Regions from separate parts of the Agrococcus sp. UYP10 genome, predicted to be linked through region 3. Evidence: predicted binding sites of a transcription regulator. Region 3 holds the regulator's gene; each other region holds the start of a gene.
The links. The regulator LexA, encoded in region 3, represses DNA repair genes until DNA is damaged. The targets are predictions, from matches to a motif close to TCGAACANNTGTTCGA.
Positions count from the first base shown of each region.

Region 1: a site for LexA is predicted at 3,671-3,686, ahead of ABIB37_RS02340 (DNA polymerase Y family protein). Genes of this name have one in related genera too.
Region 2: a site for LexA is predicted at 1,726-1,741, ahead of ABIB37_RS10680 (Rv2578c family radical SAM protein). Genes of this name have one in related genera too.
Region 4: a site for LexA is predicted at 1,430-1,445, ahead of imuA' (DnaE2-dependent mutagenesis accessory factor ImuA'). Genes of this name have one in related genera too.

Region 1 is NZ_JBEPPG010000001.1:474,548-479,596, forward strand. It holds gene ABIB37_RS02335 (error-prone DNA polymerase) at 1-2,010, opposite strand, end outside; gene ABIB37_RS02340 (DNA polymerase Y family protein) at 2,102-3,661, opposite strand; gene ABIB37_RS02345 (beta strand repeat-containing protein) at 3,905-5,049, opposite strand, start outside.
Region 2 is NZ_JBEPPG010000001.1:2,174,245-2,179,293, forward strand. It holds gene ABIB37_RS10675 (AAA family ATPase) at 1-637, shown strand, start outside; gene ABIB37_RS10680 (Rv2578c family radical SAM protein) at 656-1,717, opposite strand; gene ABIB37_RS10685 (YdcF family protein) at 1,972-2,952, shown strand; gene gatC (Asp-tRNA(Asn)/Glu-tRNA(Gln) amidotransferase subunit GatC) at 3,017-3,316, shown strand; gene gatA (Asp-tRNA(Asn)/Glu-tRNA(Gln) amidotransferase subunit GatA) at 3,313-4,827, shown strand; gene gatB (Asp-tRNA(Asn)/Glu-tRNA(Gln) amidotransferase subunit GatB) at 4,824-5,049, shown strand, end outside.
Region 3 is NZ_JBEPPG010000001.1:18,766-23,814, forward strand. It holds gene priA (bifunctional 1-(5-phosphoribosyl)-5-((5-phosphoribosylamino)methylideneamino)imidazole-4-carboxamide isomerase/phosphoribosylanthranilate isomerase PriA) at 1-492, opposite strand, end outside; gene hisH (imidazole glycerol phosphate synthase subunit HisH) at 523-1,158, opposite strand; gene hisB (imidazoleglycerol-phosphate dehydratase HisB) at 1,158-1,757, opposite strand; gene ABIB37_RS00115 (histidinol-phosphate transaminase) at 1,767-2,846, opposite strand; gene ABIB37_RS00120 (hypothetical protein) at 2,896-3,258, opposite strand; gene lexA (transcriptional repressor LexA) at 3,480-4,103, shown strand; gene hflX (GTPase HflX) at 4,107-5,049, opposite strand, start outside.
Region 4 is NZ_JBEPPG010000001.1:480,700-485,748, forward strand. It holds gene ABIB37_RS02350 (hypothetical protein) at 1-627, opposite strand, end outside; gene imuA' (DnaE2-dependent mutagenesis accessory factor ImuA') at 730-1,413, opposite strand; gene ABIB37_RS02360 (1-phosphofructokinase family hexose kinase) at 1,544-2,509, shown strand; gene ABIB37_RS02365 (GNAT family N-acetyltransferase) at 2,566-3,012, shown strand; gene ABIB37_RS02370 (alpha-amylase family glycosyl hydrolase) at 3,038-4,519, shown strand; gene ABIB37_RS02375 (ABC transporter ATP-binding protein) at 4,604-5,049, opposite strand, start outside.

The DNA.
Region 1 (5,049 bases), 460 kb from region 3:
GAGGTCGTAGAAGCAGCGCGGCTTGAGCCGCGGCAGCGTCGCCATCTGCGCGCGCGACTCCACCTGGAACACGCCCACCGCATCCCCCTCGCAGAGCATGTCGTAGACGCCGGCCTCCTCCGCCGGGATCGACGCGAGCGTCCACCGCTCCCCCACGAGCTCGGCCGCGAGCTCCATCGTGTGCGAGAGCGCGCCGAGCATGCCGAGGCCCAGCAGGTCGAACTTCACGAGGCCCATCCACTCGCAGTCGTCCTTGTCCCACTGCAGCACCGTGCGGCCCGGCATGCGGGCCGGCTCGATCGGGCAGACGGAGCCGACCGGCTCCTGGGTGAGCACCATGCCGCCGGAGTGGATGCCGAGGTGCCGCGGCGCGTGCAGGAACTCGCCTGCGAGCTCGGTGACGGCGGCCGGGATGCCCGGGGCGTCGGGGCTCGAGTACGACTCGACCGACTTCGACCAGGCGTTCTGCTGGCCGACCGCGTAGCCGAGCGCCTTCGCGGCGTCGCGCACCGCCGACTTCGGCCGGTAGGTGATGACGTTCGCGACCTGGGCGGCGTTGCGGCGGCCGTAGCGCTCGTAGACGTGCTGGATGACCTCCTCGCGGCGGCCCGCGTCGAAGTCGATGTCGATGTCGGGCTCCTCCTCGCGCATCATCGAGATGAAGCGCTCGAACGGCAGCCGGTAGCGGATGGGGTCGACGGCGGTGATGCCGAGGATGAAGCAGACGGCGCTCGCCACCGCGCTGCCGCGGCCCTGGCAGAGGATGCCCTGCGAGTGCGCGAAGTCGGCGATCTCGAACACGATGAGGAAGTAGCCGGCGAAGCCCTTCTGCTCGATGAGCCCCATCTCGTGGTCGAGGCGGGCGGCGACCTCCGGGGTCGGGCGGCCATCGGCCGTCGTGTCGTAGACGCGCGGCAGCCGCTCGTCGACGAGCGCCCGCAGCCAGCTGATCGGCGTGTGCCCATCGGGCACCGGGAAGTCGGGGAGCCGAGGGGATGCGGCGCGCAGGTCGAACGCGAGGGCGCGGCCGAGCGCGGCGGCCGTGTCGACCGCGCCGGGGAACGCGCGGAAGCGTCGTGCCATCACGGCGCCGCTGCGCAGCGACGGCACGCCGCCGGCCGGCAGCCAGGCGTCGAGCTCGTCGATCGAGCGCCGCGCGCGCACCGCGGCGACCGCGTCGCCGAGGTGCTGCTTCGCGGGGCTCGCGACGTGCGCGTTCGTGGTGGCGATGAGCGGCAGCCCGCGCCGCTCGGCGAGGTCGGCGAGCACGCGGTTGCGCTCGAAGTCGCGCGGGTCGCCGATGTCGCTGAGCTCGACCACGACGCGGTCGCGGCCGAAGAGCGACATGAGGCGGTCGAGCTCGAGGCCGGCCCCATCCGCCCCCTCCGCCGATCCGCCGTGCCGCTCGAGCGCCTGCCGCACGCCGCCCTTGCGGCAGCCGGAGAGCACCATCCACTCGCCGTCCGCCGTCTCGGCGAGCCGCTCGAGCTCGAAGACCGGCCTGCCCTTCTCGCCGGGGGCGCCGCGCGCGTCGGTGGTCAGGTACCCGTCGGTGAGCGCCGTCGCGAGCGCCGTGTAGCCGGCAGGGCCGGTCGCGAGCGCCACCAGGTGGCTGCCGTCGGGGTCGGGGATGCCGTTCTGCGGTGCGTCGAGGCCGAGCGTGAACTCGGTGCCGAAGACCGTCGGCAGCCCCGCCTCCGCGGCAGCCTCGGCGAACCGCACCGCCCCGTAGAGCCCGTCGTGGTCGACGAGGGCGAGCGCCTCGAGGCCGAGCGCGCGCGCCTCGTTGACGAGCTCGGCCGGGCTCGAGGCGCCGTCGAGGAACGAGTAGTGCGAGTGGGCGTGCAGCTCGGCGTAGGGCGTGGTGGCGCCGGGCGCGGGCACGCCGATCCGCGGGCGGCGCGCCTCGTCGAGCTCGGCGGGATGCGGCCGGCCGCTGCCGACGTCGCGGTCGGAGAGGATGCCCTCGAGCTCGCGCCAGGGCATCGACGGGTTGTTCCAGCCGGCCATCGCTCCCCTCCTCCTTCCCTGCTTCTCAACGTCGCCAGTGGTCGCTCAAGCGCCTGAGCGGCTCGTGCTACCACCCGCGACGTCGAGGAGGTCAGGCATAGCGGCCCTCGGCGAGCCAGAGGCCGTCGGCCTGCAGCAGCACCCACGCCTCGCCCTCGCCGTCGAGGATCTGCACCCGGTGCACGACGTCGCCGAGGTCGCGGCGGCGGATGGGCCACGGCCCGGCCCAGGCGACGACGCGGCGGCGGGCGGATGCGGGCGGCGAGAACGACACCGGCGCCCCCTCCCGCACGTCGAGCGCCGCGGACTCGACCTGGGCACCGGCGGCGTCGAGCAGCCGCACCGGCAGCGGCGGCCGGAACACGACCGTCGGCCTCGGTGGCGGCAGCGCGCCCGGCCACGGCCCCGCAGCGGGGGCTGGCGCAGCATCGCCCCAGGGCGTCAGCACGCCGCGCTCCGCGAGCAGCCTCCCGCCGCCCGGCGCAGCCGTCAGCACCGCCTCGCGGCCGAGCATCCCCTGCAGGCGCTCGAGCGCGTGCTTCGTGCGGTCGTCGATGTCGCCGCCGCCCCACAGGCCCGGCATGTGCGCGGCGTCCGCGTCGAGCCGCTCGGGGAGCGCCTGCACCTCGACGAGCGGCGAGCCGAGCTCGCTCTCGGTCAGCTGCCAGCGCATCCGGTCGACGATGTCGCCCGCGCGCAGGAAGCCCGGCTGGCGCCAGAGCCGCTCGCTGACGTGCCCTTCCTCGCCGCGCAGCACGATGCGGATCTCGCTGCACACGAGCCGCTGCTCGGCGAGCTGGCGCACGAAGCGCTCGACCGGCTCCCGCACGGCGAGCGCGAGCTCGTGCACCCCCTCGATGCCCGGCTCGAAGGCGAGCCGCAGCACGCGCTCCTCCCCCAGCCCGTCGGCGTCGACGCGTCGGTCGTCCTCGCCGCGCGCGCGGGCGAGCGCGACGAGCCCCGCCTCGCCGAAGCGGTCGCGGATGCTGTCGTCGGGCAGCTTCGCGAAGCCGCCGAGGGTATGCACGCCGAGCCGGTGCAGCATGCCCGGCAGCTCGTCGTCGCCGAGCACCCCCACCGGCAGCCCCTCGAGGAACATGCGGCTGCGGCCGGGCGGCACGATCGTCTCGCCCCTGCCGCCCGCGGCGAGCTCCGCGGCGAAGCGGTCGTCGGCGACGCCGAAGCTCGCCGTCAGTCCGAGCGGCGCGAGCGCGGCACGCACGGCCTCGATCGCCCGCGGCTCGGAGCCGTAGAACCTGCTGGCGCCGCGCATCCGGAACGCGAGCGCCCCGTCGCCGATCGGCTGCGCTGCCGGCACGACGGCGAGCACGGCGCGCACGACGCGCTCGAAGGCGAGCGCCTCGCCCACCGGGTCGGAGGGGGCGAGCGCGAGCAGCGGCGAGGCGGCTTGCGCGTCGCGCACCCGCATGCCGGTGCGCACGCCGTCGGCGCGGGCGCCCTCGTCGCACGCGACGATCCGCATGGCGTGCACGACGGCGCCCGGCGAGCCCTGCTCGCCACCACCGGGCAGCGCGCCGGTCTGGCGCGCGACGACGATCGGCCAGTCGGGCACCCGCAGCACGCCGATGCGGCTGCCGCGCAGGCGCACCGGGTGCGGCGCCGCAGCGCTGCTCGTCGTCTCGATCCCCACACCTCATGATCGAACATACGTTCGATCAGCGTCAAGCCGGTGCGGCGTGGCGCGTCGGGCGAGCTGCGCGTGGTCGCTCCTGCGGCAGCATCGGCAGCCGCCGCTCGCGGACCCCGTTCCGGATGGTGGACCCCAGATCTCGGGTCCACCATCCGGGATCGGGTCCGTGCGGGCCGCGTGCCGCTCGGCAGGTGGCGCGACGGAGCGCGGGACGCGCTGCACGCATCCCGCGCCCGTCACCTGTCAGCGCGTCGCGCGCACGCGGCGCGCGCCCACCACCAGCAGCAGGCCGAGCGCCAGCATCGCGAGCGCCAGCGGCAGGATGCCGGGCTGGTCGAGACCGGTCCGCGGCAGCTGGGCCGCCGAGGCGCCCGAGCTCTGCAGATCGGCGCGGCTGTCGCCGCCGTCGCGCACGGCGTCATCGCCCGGCAGCACCGGGTCCTTCTCGACCTCGGTGCCGTCGCCCGACCCACCGGTGTCGATGGGGGCCGGATCCGTCGGCTCGCTCGGAGCCGTCGGCTCGGTCGGCTCGGTCGGCTCGGTCGGGACCGTCGGGACCGTCGGCTCCGTCGGGACCGTCGGCTCCGTCGGGACCGTGGGGACCGTCGGCGAGGTCGTCGTCGAGCCTGTGCTCGTCGCGTCGCCCACGACGCCGACCGCGTTGCCGCCGATCGTCACGGGAGCGAGCACGTCGAGGTCGATGATCGAGCCGGAGAGCAGCCCGTCGTCGCCCGAGCTGCTGGATGCATCCGCCGCGCCGCCGGTCTCCGACGTGGTCGTCGAGCCCTCACTGACGGCGTCGCCCACCACGCCGATCGCGTTGCCGCCGATCGTCACGGGAGCGACCGCGTCGAGGTCGATGATCGACCCCGAGAGCAGGCCATCCTCGCCTGACGTCGTCGCGCCATCCGAGCCGACTGCCGCCTCCGAACCGGTCATCGCACCCTCGCTCGACGCGTCACCGAGCACGGCGACCGCGTTGCCGCCCGCCGTGATCGGCGCGACCACGTCGGCGACGATCTGCGAGCCGGACAGCACGCCGTCCTCGCCCGAGGTCGTCGCACCATCCGCGCCGCTTGCCGCGCTCGACTCGGTCGTCGAGCCCTCGCTCGACGCGTCGCCCAGCATGGCGACCGCGTTGCCACCCACGGTGATCGGCGCGACCACGTCGGCGACCACCTGCGAGCCGGACAGCACGCCGTCCTCACCCGAGGTCGCAGCCCCGTCCAAGCCGGCAGCCGTGCCCGACTCGGTGCTCGAGCCCTCGCTCGACGCGTCACCGAGCACGGCGACCGCGTTGCCGCCCGCCGTGATCGGCGCGACCACGTCGGCGACCACCTGCGAGCCGGACAGCACGCCGTCCTCACCCGAGGTCGTCGTGCCATTCG
Region 2 (5,049 bases), 2.2 Mb from region 3:
GCTCGACGAGCACGCCGGGGCGGCGGACGCGCCCGAGATCGCGGGCCTCCGGCGCCAGATGCGCGCGTGGCGGTTCCACGACGCCTTCCGCACCGACGCCGGCGCGCCCGCCCGACGGCCGCAGGTCGGCACCAGGAGCCCGCGGCTCGACGACGACGGCGCGAACCTCGGCGCGGTGCTGCGCACCTCGATCGAGGCGGGTCACGAGCGCGAGATCGCCCGCGCCGTCGCCGAGGCGTTCGACGGCTCCGAGCTCGAGATCGTCGGGCACGACGGCCGCATGACGCCCGCGCTGCGCCAGCCGGGCGTGCTGCGGATGCTCACCGCCGACGAGCTCTCGGACGGCACGCTGCAGTTCCTGCTGCTGCTCGCGGCGCTCACCTCGGTCGAGCGGCCCACGCTCATCGTGCTGAACGAGCCGGAGCGCAGCCTGCACGCCGAGCTCTTCGCGCCGCTCGCCGCGCTCATCCGCCGCGCGAGCGAGCAGACGCAGGTGCTCGTCGTGACGCATCAGCGGCAGCTCGCCGACGCGCTCGACGGCGCGCGCATCGAGCTCGAGAAGGAGCACGGGCAGACGGTGGTCGCGGGCCGCGAGGGCCTGCTCGATCAGCCGGGCTGGCACTGGCCGAAGCGCTGACGCCGCGCCGGGCGCTCGTCAGAAGAGCGTGGGCGCTGCGACGAGCGGCTCGCTCGTCGACGCGAGCTGCCGCGCTCGCGGCGGCGGCGCGCTCCCGGGCGCGGCGAGGCCCGTGCCAGCGGTCACCTGCACCGGTCCGAGCCGGTGCTCGCGCATGAGCGGGCGGATGCGGTCGCGCAGCCAGTCGCGGTAGCCGCGGTCGGCGTAGCTGCCGGTCCCGTAGATGCGCGCGTAGAGCGGCACCAGGTGCGGGTGCGCCTCGCGCAGCCACTGCGTGTACCACTCGCGGGCGCCGGGCCGCAGGTGCAGGGCGCTCGCGATCGCGCGCGTCGCGCCCGCCTCGGCGATCGACGCGAAGGCCGTCTCGAGGTGCGCGCGCGTGTCGGTGAGCCCCGGCAGCACCGGCATCGCGAAGACCGCGCAGTCGAGCCCGGCGTCGCGCACCGCGCGGACGGTCTCGAGCCGCGACCGGGTCGTCGGCGTGCCGGGCTCGACCTGCTGCTGCAGCTCGTCGTCGAAGATGGCGATCGACATCGCGATCGAGACCGGCACGTCGCGCGCGATCGCGGCGAGCAGCGGCAGGTCCCGGCGCAGCAGCGTGCCCTTCGTGAGGATCGAGATCGAGGCCCCGTGCCGCGCGAGCGCCCGCAGCACGCCGGGCATGAGCCGGTAGCGGCCCTCCGCGCGCTGGTAGGGGTCAGTGTTCGTGCCGAGCTGCACCGCGGTGACGTCCTTGCGCGGCCCGGCGAGCTCGCGCTCGAGCACCTCGACGAGGTTCGCCTTCACGACGATGCGTGAGTCGAAGTCGGCACCCGCGTCGAGGTCGAGGTAGGTGTGCGTGTTGCGCGCGAAGCAGTAGCGGCACGCGTGCTGGCAGCCGCGGTAGGGGTTGATCGTCCACGCGCCGCCCATGAAGCCGTCGCCGGCGACGTGGTTGAGGGCGCTCTTCGCCGTCACCTCGAGGAAGGAGGCGCCGTCGAAGCCGGGCGTCGGCCACGACTCCAGCACGCTGCCGCGCTCCTCGAGCCCCGGCAGCGCGTCCGCGTCGACGTGCGTCGCCGTCTGTCCTTCCCACCGCATGCGACCATTCGAACACACGTTCGATCGCCGCGCAACCTCGCCCCGCGGCCGACCCCGCGCGCCGCGGGAGCCTCCCCTCGTGCGCGCACAACGCAAGCCCGCCGGGCTGGTCCAGCGGGCGAGCGGGCGAGCGTCACCCGATGGGGCCGGATCCGGGCTGCCGGGCTTGCGTGGTGCGGAGGGGTCGGCGGGCCGCGGAGCTCGCCGGGAGGCGCGAGCGGGGAGGCCGGCGCGGCTAGGGTGCTGAGGTGGCGATGCGACGGCGGATGCGCGTGCTCGCCCCGGCGCTGTGGGCGGCGGTCGTCGTCGCCACCGGCGCGCTGCTCGCCGCGAGGCTGCTGCAGCAGCCGGTCGCCGCGTGGCTCGACGTGCCGCTCGAGCACGGCGGATGGGCGCTGCTCGTCACCGTCGCGGCGATCGCGACCCTCGGCCTCGGCGCCGCCTCGCTGTGGCACGCGCTCATGCTGCCCCGGCTCGTGCGCGTCCGCCGCGTCGATCGGCTGATCGCTGCGCTGGGCGCCGGCATGGCGGGGTTGGCCTCGGCGATCGCCGTGGCCGGCGCGATCGACCCTCCGCTCGCCCGGGCGGCGCTGCTCGTCGCGCTCCCGCTCTGGGCCGCTGGCCTCGGCACCGCCGTGCTCGTCGTCGCGATGCTCGTGCACGCCCGCGCGGCGCGCACGCCGCCACCGCCCGGCACCGTGCTCATCCTCGGCGCCGGCCTCCGCGGTCGCGAGGTCGGCCCGCTGCTGCGCCGCCGCGTGCAGCGGGGCGCCGAGGTGTGGCGCGATGCGCTGGCCCAGCGGCCGGACGCGCGGATCGTCGTCTCGGGCGGCCAGGGCGCCGACGAGGTGCGCTCCGAGGCGTCGGCGATGGCCGAGCACCTCGAGCGGCAGCTGGGCGTGCCGGCAGCGGCGATCGACCTCGAGGACGCGTCCACCACGACCCGCGAGAACCTGCGGCTGTCGAGGCCGCTCGTCACCGCGCCCGGTCGGGCGCCGCTCGCCGTCGTGACGAGCGAGTACCACGCCTACCGCACCGCGGGCCTGCTCGCCGAGGCCGGCATCGACGGCACCGTGATCGGCGCATGGACCCGGCCCTCCTACCGCCCCGGCGCGATCGTGCGCGAGGCGCTCGCCATCGCCGCCGACCTGCGGTGGTGGTGCCTCGCCGCCGCGATCGCGCTCGAGGCGCTCGCGGTCTGGGCGGTCGTCGCCACGCAGCGGGTGAGCCCGTAGCCGGTCCGCCACCGCGGGGCCGGACCGTAGGATTGAGCGACCCCCGCCGCCGCAGAGGAGACGCATGTCCGAGATCACTCGCGAGGAGGTCCAGCATCTGGCTGGACTCGCTCGCATCGCGCTGACCGACGACGAGGTGACGAGCCTCACGACCGAGCTCTCCGCCATCGTCGACGCGATCGCCACCGTGCGCGAGATCGCCGGCGACGACGTCCCCGCCACGAGCCACCCGGTGCCGCTCACGAACGTGCTGCGCGCCGACGTCGTCGGCGAGACCCTCGTGCACGAGCAGACCTTCGCCGGCGCTCCCAGCCACGACGGCGAGCGCTTCCGCGTCTCGGCGATCCTGGGGGAGGAGCAGTGAGCGGCGACCTCACGCGCCTCGCAGGCCACGAGCTCGCCGGCCTGCTCGCCTCCGGCGACGTCTCGAGCGTCGAGGCCACGCAGGCCCACCTCGACCGCATCGCTGCGGTCGACGGCGAGATCCACGCTTTCCTGCACGTCAACGACGGCGCGCTCGACGCCGCCCGGGCGATCGACGAGCGCCGAGCAGCCGGGGAGCAGCTGCACGCGCTCGCGGGCGCCCCGATCGCGATCAAGGACGTGCTCTGCACGATCGGCATGCCCTCGACGGCAGGCTCCCGCATCCTCGAGGGCTGGATCCCGCCCTACGACGCGACCGTCGTCGAGCGCGTGAAGGCGGCCGGCCTCGTCGCGCTCGGCAAGACGAACATGGACGAGTTCGCGATGGGATCGTCGACCGAGCACTCCGCCTACGGCCCCACCCGCAACCCCTGGGACCGCGAGCGCATCCCCGGCGGCTCGGGCGGCGGCTCGGCCGCTGCCGTCGCCGCCTTCGAGGCGCCGTTCGCGCTCGGCTCCGACACCGGCGGCTCGATCCGCCAGCCCGCCGCGGTCACCGGCACCGTCGGCGTCAAGCCGACCTACGGCGGCGTGAGCCGCTACGGCGCCATCGCGCTCGCCTCGAGCCTCGACCAGGTCGGCCCCGTCACCCGCACGGTGCTCGACTCGGCGCTCATCCACGACGTCATCGGCGGGCACGACCCGCACGACTCCACGAGCCTCGCGCGCGAGTGGCCGTCGTTCACGGCCGCGGCCCGCGAGGGCGCCGCATCCGGCAGCCTGCAGGGCGTGCGCGTCGGCATCGTCAAGGAGCTCGACGCCGAGGGCATCGCCGCCGACGTGCAGGCGCGCTTCCGCGAGACCGTCGACGTGCTGACGGCCGCTGGCGCCGAGGTCGTCGAGGTCTCGTGCCCGTCGTTCGCCTACTCGGTCGCCGCGTACTACCTGATCCTGCCGGCCGAGGCGTCGAGCAACCTCGCGCGCTTCGACTCCGTGCGCTTCGGGCTGCGCGTCGAGGGCCTGGGCCAGACGGTCGAGGACGTCATGGCGGCCACCCGCGAGGCAGGCTTCGGCGCCGAGGTCAAGCGACGCATCATCCTCGGCACCTACGCGCTGTCGGCCGGCTACTACGACGCCTACTACGGCTCTGCGCAGAAGGTGCGCACGCTCATCCAGCGCGACTTCGACGCCGCGTTCGAGCAGGCCGACCTGCTCATCAGCCCCGCGGCGCCCACGACGGCGTTCAAGCTCGGCGAGAAGCTCGACGACCCGCTGGCGATGTACGTCAACGACATCACGACGATCCCCGCGAACCTCGCGGGCATCCCCGGCATGGGGCTCCCGATGGGGCTCGGCGACGACGGTATGCCCGTCGGCCTGCAGATCCTCGCGCCGATGTTCGAGGACGAGCGGCTCTACCGCGCCGGCGCCGCGATCGAGGCGCTGCTCGCCGACCGCTGGGGCGGCATCCTCACGACCAAGGCACCCGAGCTCACGGAGGCGGCGCGATGAAGGACAAGCTGATGGACTTCGACGAGGCGCTCGAGCGCTTCGAGCCGGTGATGGGCTTCGAGGTGCACGTAGAGCTCGGCACGCGCACGAAGATGTTCTCGGCGGCGCCCAACCCCGCGCACCCCGACTTCCACGACGTCGAGCCGAACACGCTCGTCGACCCGCTGAGCCTCGGCCTGCCGGGCAGCCTGCCGGTGGTGAACGAGCAGGCGGTGCGCTACT
Region 3 (5,049 bases):
CTCGAGCCGGTCGAGCACGTCCCACAGGTCGCCGCCGTCCTGCGTCCAGCCCCGCGCCGCGAGCGTGGTGCCGCGCACGTCGAGGCCCACCGCGATCTGCTCGCCGTACTCGGCGATCACGGAGGCCGTCCACTCGGGGTTCTCGAGGGCGGCGGTGCCGAGGTTGATGCGCTTCACGCCGGTGGCGAGCGCGGCCTCGAGCGAGGCCTCGTCGCGGATGCCGCCCGAGAGCTCGACCTGCACCCGGCCGCGCACGGCCTTGATGACCTTCTTGATCACGCCGCGGTTGTCGCCGCGGCCGAAGGCGGCGTCGAGGTCGACGAGGTGCAGCCACTCGGCGCCCTGCCGCACCCAGTCCTCCGCTGCCTCGACCGGGCTGCCGAACGACGTCTCGGTGCCGGCCTTGCCCTGCGTCAGCCGCACCGCCTTGCCGTCGGCGACGTCGATGGCGGGCAGCAGCTGCAGCTTGGGCGACTGGTTGAAGTCGGTCATGGGGGTTCGATGCCTTCCGGGGGTAGGAGCTCAGAGGCCGCTGACCCAGTTCCGCAGCAGGCGGATGCCCGCGTCGCCCGACTTCTCGGGGTGGAACTGGGTGGCGGCGAGGGGGCCGTTCTCGACGGCGGCGATGAATCGCTCGCCGTGCTCGGCCCACGTCACGCGCGGCTGGCGGATGCGCGGGTGCGGGTCGATGCTCCACTCGGTGGCCGCGTAGGAGTGCACGAAGTAGAAGCGCTCGTCGCGGAGCCCGGCGAAGAGCGTGGAGTCGTCGGGGGCGTCGACCTGCGCCCACCCCATGTGGGGCAGGATGTCGGCCTGCAGCCGGCGGACCGTGCCGGGCCACTCGTCGAGCCCGACGGTCGGGCTGCCGCCCTCCTCGCCGGCCGAGAAGAGCACCTGCATGCCCACGCAGATGCCGAGCACCGGACGAGAGCCCGCGAGGCGTCGGCCGATGAGCTCGCCGCCGCGGATCGCCTGGATGCCGGCCATGCACGCGGCCATCGAGCCGACGCCCGGCACGACGAGGCCGTCGGCCTCGATGACCGCACTGCGGTCGGCGGTGAGCGTCACGTCGGCGCCGGCCGCCTCGAGCGCCTTCGCGGCGGAGTGCACGTTGCCGAGCCCGTAGTCGAGCAGGGCGACGCGGGGACGCGCAGCCATCAGAGCGCGCCCTTGGTCGACGGCACCCCGGTGACGCGCGGGTCGTGCTCGACCGCCACGCGGAGCGCGCGCGCGAAGGCCTTGAACTCGGCCTCCGCGACGTGGTGGGGGTCGCGGCCGGCGAGCACCTCGACGTGCGCGGTGATCCTGGCGTTGAGGGTGATCGCCTCGAAGACGTGCCGCACGAGCGAGCCGGTGAAGTGGCCGCCGATGCGGTGGAGCTCGAACCCGGCGGGCTCGCCGCCGTGCACGAGGAACGGGCGGCCGGAGAGGTCGACGACGGCGCGCGCGAGCGCCTCGTCGAGCGGCACGGTGGCGTCGCCGTAGCGCCGCACCCCGGCCTTGTCGCCGAGCGCCTCGGCGAGCGCGAGGCCGAGCGCGATCGCGGTGTCCTCGACGGTGTGGTGCGCGTCGATGTCGGTGTCGCCGGACGCCTCGACCGTGAGGTCGATGAGCGAGTGCTTCGCGAAGGCCGTCAGCATGTGGTCGTAGAACGGCACGGTCGTCGAGATCGACGAGGTGCCGTCGCCGTCGAGGTCGAGCGAGAGGCGGATGCTCGACTCGCTCGTCGTGCGCTCGATGGAAGCAGTGCGGGCCATGCCTCGATCCTATTCCGCGCCGAGCTCGGCCATCGCGGCCAGCAGCGCGCTCGTCTCGGCCCGCGTGCCGGCGGTGATGCGCAGCGTGTGGGGCAGGCCGACGTCGCGCACGAGGATGCCGCGGTCGAGCAGGGCGCGGAAGGTGGCCTGCGGGTCGGCGACGCCCCCGACGAGCACGAAGTTGGCGTCGGACGGGTAGGGCTCGAAGCCCATGGCCGCCAGCTCGTCGACGATCCGGTCGCGCTGGGTGCGCAGCTCGTCGACGCGCGACAGCATCTCGTCGCTGTGGCGGAGCGCCGCGACGGCCGCCGCCTGCGTGATCGCCGACAGGTGGTACGGGAGCCGCACGAGCCGGAGCGCGTCGACGACGGCGGGGTGCGCGGCGAGGTAGCCGACCCGGATGCCGGCGAACGCGAACGCCTTGCTCATCGTGCGGGAGACCAGCAGGCGCGGGTACCGATCGAGCAGCGAGAGCGCGGTCTGGCTGCGGTCGTGCGCGAACTCGGCGTACGCCTCGTCGACGAGCACGATGCCGCGCGCGGCCTCTGCGGCCGCCTCGACGACGTCGAGGCCGATCGCCGTGCCGGTGGGGTTGTTGGGCGAGCAGAGGAAGACGACGTCCGGGTCGTGCTCGGCGATCGCCGCGCGCACGGCGTCCGGGCTGATCGTGAAGTCGGCGGCGCGCGGCACCGGCACCCACCGCATGCCGACGCCCTGCGCGAGCAGCGGGTACATCGAGTACGTCGGCGTGAACGAGAGCAGCGAGCGGCCGGGGCCGCCGAAGGCCTGCAGCACGTGCTGCAGCACCTCGTTCGAGCCGTTGCCCGCCCACAGCTGCGCTGGCTCGAGGCCGCGCCCGAGGTAGTCGACGAAGGCGCGACGGAGCGCGTCGAACTCGCGGTCCGGATAGCGGTTCGCGTCCGGGAGCGCGCGAGCGATCTCCTGCACGATGTCGAGCGCGACCGCCTCCGGCACCCGGTAGGCGTTCTCGTTGACGTTGAGCCGCACCGGCACGTCGAGCTGCGGAGCGCCGTACGGCGTCAGCCCGCGCAGGTCGTCGCGGATGGGGAGGTCGTCGAGGCTCGTCACTGAACCAGCCTAGGACGGCGGGCGAGCCGCGCAGGGCGCGGCCGCGCGCTCAGCGCGAGTAGTGCGCGGGGATCGCCAGCTGCTCGCCGGGCTGGATCGCGCCGGCGATGCCGTTGAGCAGCTCGATCTCGGCGATCACGTCGCGCGGGTCGGCCTCGGGGGCGACGACCTGCGCGATCTGCCAGAGCGACTGGCCCGGGAGCACGGTGATGTGCTCGAACTGGGCCGTGTCGGTGGAGGACGACGCGACGGCGCCGGCGAGCGCACCGCCCAGGACGCCGGCACCCGCGAGGGTGCCCGCGACGATGACGGGGGCGGCGACGAGCAGCGCGAGGGCGCGGCGACCGCGCGGCGTCATGCGCACCCGGACGGTCGGCGTGCCGGTGATGCTTGCGGTGGCGATGGCAGTCATGGCCTGCTCCTCTCGTGGGATCCGCAGCCGGTGCTCGGCCGGGAGCACCGGCCGCGAATCTCTGTTTCGAACCTATCTTCGATTCCACGGATGCGTCAAGCCCTGCCGCGGAGAATCTCCACGACACGCTCGAACATCCGTTTGATCCGGGCACCCTGTCGGATACGCTTTCGAACCACCAGGAGTCAAGCAGGGGCTACTGACATCGAGAGCGGGCGGGCATGGCGAGGCAGCTGACGGACAAGCAGCAGGCGATCCTGCAGATGATCCAGCGAGCGGTCCGCCAGCGCGGCTACCCGCCGAGCTACCGCGAGATCGGCGACGCCGTCGGGCTGTCCTCGCTCTCGAGCGTCACCCACCAGCTCGGCCAGCTCGAGCTGGCCGGCGCCATCCGCCGCGACCCCTCGCGCCCCCGCACCATCGAGGTGCTCGTCGACGACGAGCTCGACGAGACCGCCGGCAGCGTCGACCAGGCCACGTTCGTGCCGCTCGTCGGCCGCATCGCCGCCGGCATCCCGATCACGGCGGAGCAGCAGGTCGAGGACGTGTTCCCGCTGCCGAAGCAGCTCGTCGGCACCGGCGACCTCTTCATGCTCAAGGTCGTCGGCGACTCGATGATCGACGCCGCGATCTGCGACGGCGACTGGGTCGTCGTGCGGCAGCAGCAGACGGCCGACAACGGCGACATCGTCGCCGCGATGCTCGACGGCGAGGCGACCGTGAAGGTGTTCAAGCAGCGCGACGGCCACACGTGGCTGCTGCCCCGCAACTCGGCGTTCGAGCCGATCCTCGGCGACGAGTCCGACGTGCTGGGGCGCGTCGTCGCCGTCCTGCGCGCCGTCTAGGCGTCAGGCGGCCGGCTCGACCCGGAACTCCGCCAGCTGCGCGAGCGCAGCCTCGGTCACCTTCGCGTCGACGCGCGTGCCCGCCTCCTCGTAGGCCTCGCGCAGCACCTCGAAGCGGTCGTGGAGCATCGCGATGATGTCGCCACGGTCGAACGGCACGAGCAGCGACACCGCGACCTCCGGCCGCGGCAGCAGCTCGGCGATCCTCGCGAGGATCGCGTCGACGCCCTCGCCCGTCCGCGCCGAGGCGAACACGGCGTCCGGCTGGAGCCCGCGCAGCACGAGCCGCTCGTCGTCGCTGATGAGGTCGGCCTTGTTGAACACGACGACCTCTGGGATCGAGCGCGCGCCCGTCTCGCCCAGCACGTCGCGCACCGTGGCGATCTGCGCCGCCGGGTCGGGGTGGCTCGCGTCGACGACGTGCACGACGACGTCCGACTCCGCCACCTCCTCGAACGTCGAGCGGAACGCCTCCACGAGCTGGTGCGGCAGGTTGCGCACGAAGCCGACCGTGTCGGCGATCGTGAACTCGCGGCCGTCGGGCGTGCTCGAGCGCCGCACCGTCGCGTCGAGGGTCGCGAACAGCGCGTTCTCGACCAGCACGCCCGCGCCGGTGATGCGGTTGAGCAGGCTCGACTTGCCGGCGTTCGTGTAGCCCACGATGGCGACGCCCGGCACCTCGAAGCGGTCGCGGTTGGCGCGCTTCGCCTGCCGCGCGGGCCCGAAGCCCTTGATCTGCTTCCGCAGCCGCGCCATGCGGGTGTGGATGCGGCGGCGGTCGAGCTCGATCTTCGTCTCACCCGGACCGCGGGAGCCCATGCCGGCGCCCTGGCCGCCGACCTGGCCACCGGCCTGGCGCGACATCGACTCGCCCCAGCCGCGGAGGCGCGGGAGCAGGTACTCGAGCTGCGCGAGCTCGACCTGCGCCTTGCCCTCGCGGCTCGTC
Region 4 (5,049 bases), 460 kb from region 3:
AGGACCGGCACCCGGTCCCGCGCCGGGCGCGAGCGGGTCGCGGACGGTGTCGACGATCGGCTCGACGACCTCCTCGACGACGCCGGCGATCGGCGCCTCGCCGAGCAGCTCGCCGACGACCGGCAGGGCACCGAGTGCGCCGTCGACGGTTCCGACGACCGGCTCCGCGACGGGCGCCACGACGTCGTCGACGACGACGCCGATCGCCCGGTCGACGGGCGCGAGCACGGGCTGCAGCGGCTGCAGCACCGGGTCGAGCGCACCGGTGACGGGGGCGACGGCGTCGCGCCCGGCCTCGGCCGCGGCGCCCGGCGCCTGCACGACCGGCCGCACGATCGGCGCCACGGGCTCGACGACCGGCGCCGTGATGGGCTGGATCGCGGCCTCGACGGGGCGGAGCACAGCCTCGACCTCACCGACGAGGGCGTCGACCGGGTCGGTCGCCGTCTCGACGACGCCGCCCACAACACCGCCGAGCCCGCCCAGGAGCCCCGCGTCCTGCTCCGACGCGGTCGCGGCCGATCCGCCGACGAGGAGGGAGAGGGCGACAGCGCCGATCGATGCAGCGCTCGCGGACAGGCCCAGGCGCAGCCAGCGGGACGGTGTCCTCGCGCTGCTCGCCTGCATCGGCGCCTCCGAAGTCGTGACCTTCTTGCGATGACGGTAGGCCTGTCGTGCGGTATCGGCAAGATTTCTCAGGACCTTCTCAGCGAGCGGCCGGAGACGGGGTCAGGCGGCCGGCTGCTCCTCGAGCTCCGGCTCGCGCTCGGGCATCCCCTCGCCGGCGATCGGGATCCGCGCGAGCCTCGGCGCCCCGCCCGATGCGGCTTCGACGACGAGGCTGCCCGCCGCGATCCTGCCGTCGCCGTCGGCGAGCCCCTGCCACTCGGCGCGGACCTGCCGCACGACGGTCGCCGCGTTCGGCCACGGCCCCTCGATCAGCAGCGTCGACGACGCCTGCCGCAGCCGGGCCGCGAGCCGGGCCGCCTCGGTCGGGGCGACCCGGCCAGGCGAGACGGCGAGCACGACCGGCATCGCCTCTGCGAGGCTCGCGACCACGTCGAGCCACGAGCGCCCCGGATGCGGCACGAGCGCCACGCGATCCATGGGCACGCCGAGGTCGCGGGCAGCCTCGAGCCCCAGGTCGGGCATCCCGACGATGGCACCCCACGCCCCGCGCGGCATCGCCGCACCGAGGCACGCGAGCGCGAGGCTCCGCGACTCGATGCTGTGCGCGGCGCCGGAGCGGAGCCGGCGCACGACCTCGTCGAGCCCCGCGGGTATGGGCTCGACGAGGTCGGGCGCGGTGTGCTGGGGCGCTGCCTGCTGCATGCTGCGCAGCCGCTCGCGGAGCGCGTCGACGGTGGCCGTGCGGTCGTCGCCCGCCCGGCGCTCGAGCCTCGTCGACGCCATCCCCATCCTCCTATCTTCGAACATGTGTTCGAACAGGGCAAGCCTGCTCGGCGTGTCGACGGACGTCCCGCGTGGGATGATCGAGCCGCCCCGATCCGATCGGGATCGACCGCGACGAGGAGGCACCATCGTGACCAGCGCCGATGCCCGAAGCGTCGCACGCACCGCTGACGCACCCGACGCATCCCCCTTCCTCTGCGTCACCACGAACCCCGCGATCGACATCACCTACACGATCGACGAGCTGCGGATCGGCACGAGCCACCGCGTGCCGACGGGCCTCGCCCGCGCCGGCGGCAAGGGCGTGAACGTCGCCCGCGTGCTGCACCAGCGGCACGAACCGGCCATCGTCATCGCCCCCATCGGCGGCCCCGTGCACGCGCTGTTCGTGCATGACCTCGACCGCGCGGGCATCCCCCACCGCCTCATCGAGGTCGACGCGCACACCCGTCGCACCACGGCGATCGTCACGCCCGCGGGCACGACCAACCTCAACGAGCACGGCGCAGCGATCGATGCCGCCGACTGGGAGCGGCTGCTCGACATCGTGCGCGACGAGGTGACCGGCGCGCGCGTCGTGGTCTCCTCCGGGTCGCTGCCGCCCGAGACGCCGCAGGGGTTCTGCGCGAGCGTCGTCGAGATCGCGAGGGCCGCCGGCACGCCCGTGCTCGTCGACGTCGGCGGCGAGCAGCTGCCGGTCGCCGTCGCGGCCGGTGCGACGGCGGTCAAGCCCAACCGCCACGAGCTCTTCGACGCGATGGGCGGTACCGACCCGCTCGACGCCGCCCGCCGCCTCGCGGCCCTCGGCACCGGCACCGTCTTCGCGTCGCTCGACGTCGAGGGGATGCTCGCGGTGCTGCCCGACGGCCGCGCCTGGCACGCCGCGCTCGACCTCGTGCTCGAGGGCAACCCCACCGGCGCCGGCGACGCCGCCGTCGCCGCGATCGCGCAGGCGATCACCGAGGGCGCGACGCTCGAGGAGCAGCTCGCGCGGGCGACCGCCTGGTCGGCGGCCGCGGTGCTCGCCGCGCAGGCGGGGTCGATCGCCGACCCCGACGATCTCGGCGGGCGCATCCGCATCACCCCGATCGGCTGACCGCCGTTCATCCAACCGCCACATCGGCGTCGGCATGCCGCTGGTACGGTGTCGCCATGGAGACTCTGCGCCTCGAAGAGCTGTCAGCGGCCAACATCGTCGCGGCCAACGGCATGACCCTCAAGCGGGGTCAAGAGGCGTTCCTGGCGCCGAACGCGCGGCTCGAGGAGTTCGTGAACACCCAGAGCGCGTGGCAGCGGGTCGTCTTCGACGGCGACGAGCCGGTCGCCTTCGTGATGGCGAACTTCGACCCCGAGGTCGACCGCGAGGAGTACCGCTCGAGCGTGCTGCGGATGTACGTGGCCGGCACCTCGCAGCGCAAGGGCGTGGGCAGCTACACCGTCGAGCAGGTCGCCGACGAGGCCCGTCGCCAGGGCTTCGACAGCCTCTACGCCGTCTGGGAGGAAGGCGACCAGGGTCCCGGCAAGTTCTTCCAGGCGGTCGGCTTCGAGCCGATCGGCGAGAACGAGTACGGCGAGGTCATCGGGCGCAAGACGCTCTGACGCGAGGCCGGCGATGCGCGCTGGCGTGCTGCGTCGCACGATCGCCGCGATCGGCATCGCCGCGGTGCTCGCGGTGACGGGATGCGCATCCGCCGCGCCCGAGCGCCGCGACACCGGGATCGCCATGTTCCAGTGGACATGGGACGCGATCGCGGCCGAGTGCCCGACGCTCGGCGAGGCGGGCGTGGCCTGGGTGCTGACCTCCCCGCCGCAGGAGCACGTCGACGGCGCGAGCGTGGGCACCGGATCCGACGGCTCGGAGTGGTGGTGGTCGTACCAGCCGGTGTCGTACCGGGTGGAGTCGCGGCTCGGCACGCGCGACGAGCTCGCGGCGATGACCGCGGCGTGCGACGAGGCGGGCGTCGATGTCTACGCGGATGCGGTCATCAACCACATGGCGGGCGTCGGGTCGGGCACGGGCTGGGCCGGCACCCCGTTCGAGCACTACCGGTACCCGTCGACGGGCGGCGCGGCCGTCTACGACCGCGCCGACTTCCACGACTGCGACCGCACGCCGGACGACGACATCGACGCGTACCGCGAGCCCTTCGTCATCCAGCACTGCGAGCTCGAGGACCTCGCCGACCTCGCGACCGAGTCGGAGCACGTGCGGGCGACGATCGGCGCCTACCTCGACGACCTGCTGTCGCTCGGCGTCGACGGGTTCCGCATCGACGCGGCGAAGCACATCGACCCGGACGACGTCGCGGCGATCGTGGCCGCGCTCCCCGAGGGCACGCCGGTCATCAGCGAGGTCATCCGCGGCGCGGGCGAGCCGGTGCAGCCCGAGCAGTACACGGCCTTCTCGACCGTGTGGGAGTTCGGCTGGGCGGAGCGCGTCGGCGCCTTCGTGCACGACGGGTCAGCGCGGGCGCTCGCCGACCTCTCCCCCGCGTCGTACGGGCTGCTCGAGGAGCAGGCGCGCACCTTCATCGTCAACCACGACACCGAGCGCAACGACGCGACGCTCTCCTACCGCGACGGCGCAGAGCTGTCGGCGGCGACCGCCGTGATGCTCGCCTCGGACGACGGGATGCCGACGCTCTACTCGGGCTACGCCTTCAGCGACCGCGACCAGGGGCCGCAGCTCGAGCCCGACGGGTCTGTGTCGGATGCGTCGTGCACGGGTGAGGAGCACCCCGACGTCGTCGCCGGGGACGGCTGGGCCGATCGGGCATGGGTGTGCCAGCACCGCTGGCCTGGCACGCTCGGGCTCGTCGCGTGGCGCTCGCGGGTCGTGGACGCCCCGCTGACGGCGGTGGAGGCGCACACTCGCGACGGCATGCTCGGCGCCGCGGTCTCCTACGCGCGCGGCAGCACCGGCCTCGCCGTGGTGAACGTCTCCGAGCATCGCCTGGTGCTCGCCGTGCCGACCGCGCTGCCCGACGGCATGTACTGCGATGCCGCCCGGCCCGGATGCGTGCGCATCGGCGTCGAGGACGGCGAGGCGGGCATCGCGCTCGAGCCCTGGCAGGCGGTCGCGATCGACCGCTTCACGCGCCCGTAGCCGACGCATCCGCCGGCGACGCGCCCGTTGAGGGTTTGCGTCCGAGTTGCTGCCAACTCGGACGCAAACGCTCAACCGGCCGGATCAGACCAGCGACTCGCGCCAGGCGCGGTGCAGCGACGCGAACTTGCCGCCCGCGGCGATGAGCTCCGCGGGGCTGCCGTCCTCGATGATGCGCCCGTGCTCCATGACGAGCACCCGGTCGGCGATCGCGACGGTCGAGAGCCGGTGGGCGATGATGATCGCGGTCCGGTCGTCGAGCAGGGTCGTGAGGCCCTCCTGCACGAGCCGCTCCGACGGGATGTCGAGCGACGCCGTGGCCTCGTCGAGGATCAGCACGCGCGGGTCGGCGAGGAAGGCGCGGGCGAACGACAGCAGCTGCCGCTGGCCGGCGCTCACGCGGCCGCCGCGCTTGTTCACGTCGGTGCCGTAGCCGTCGGGCAGCGCCATGATGAACTCGTGCGCGCCGACCGCGCGGGCTGCCGCCTCGATCTCCTCGTCGCTCGCGCCCGGCTTGCCGAGCGCGATGT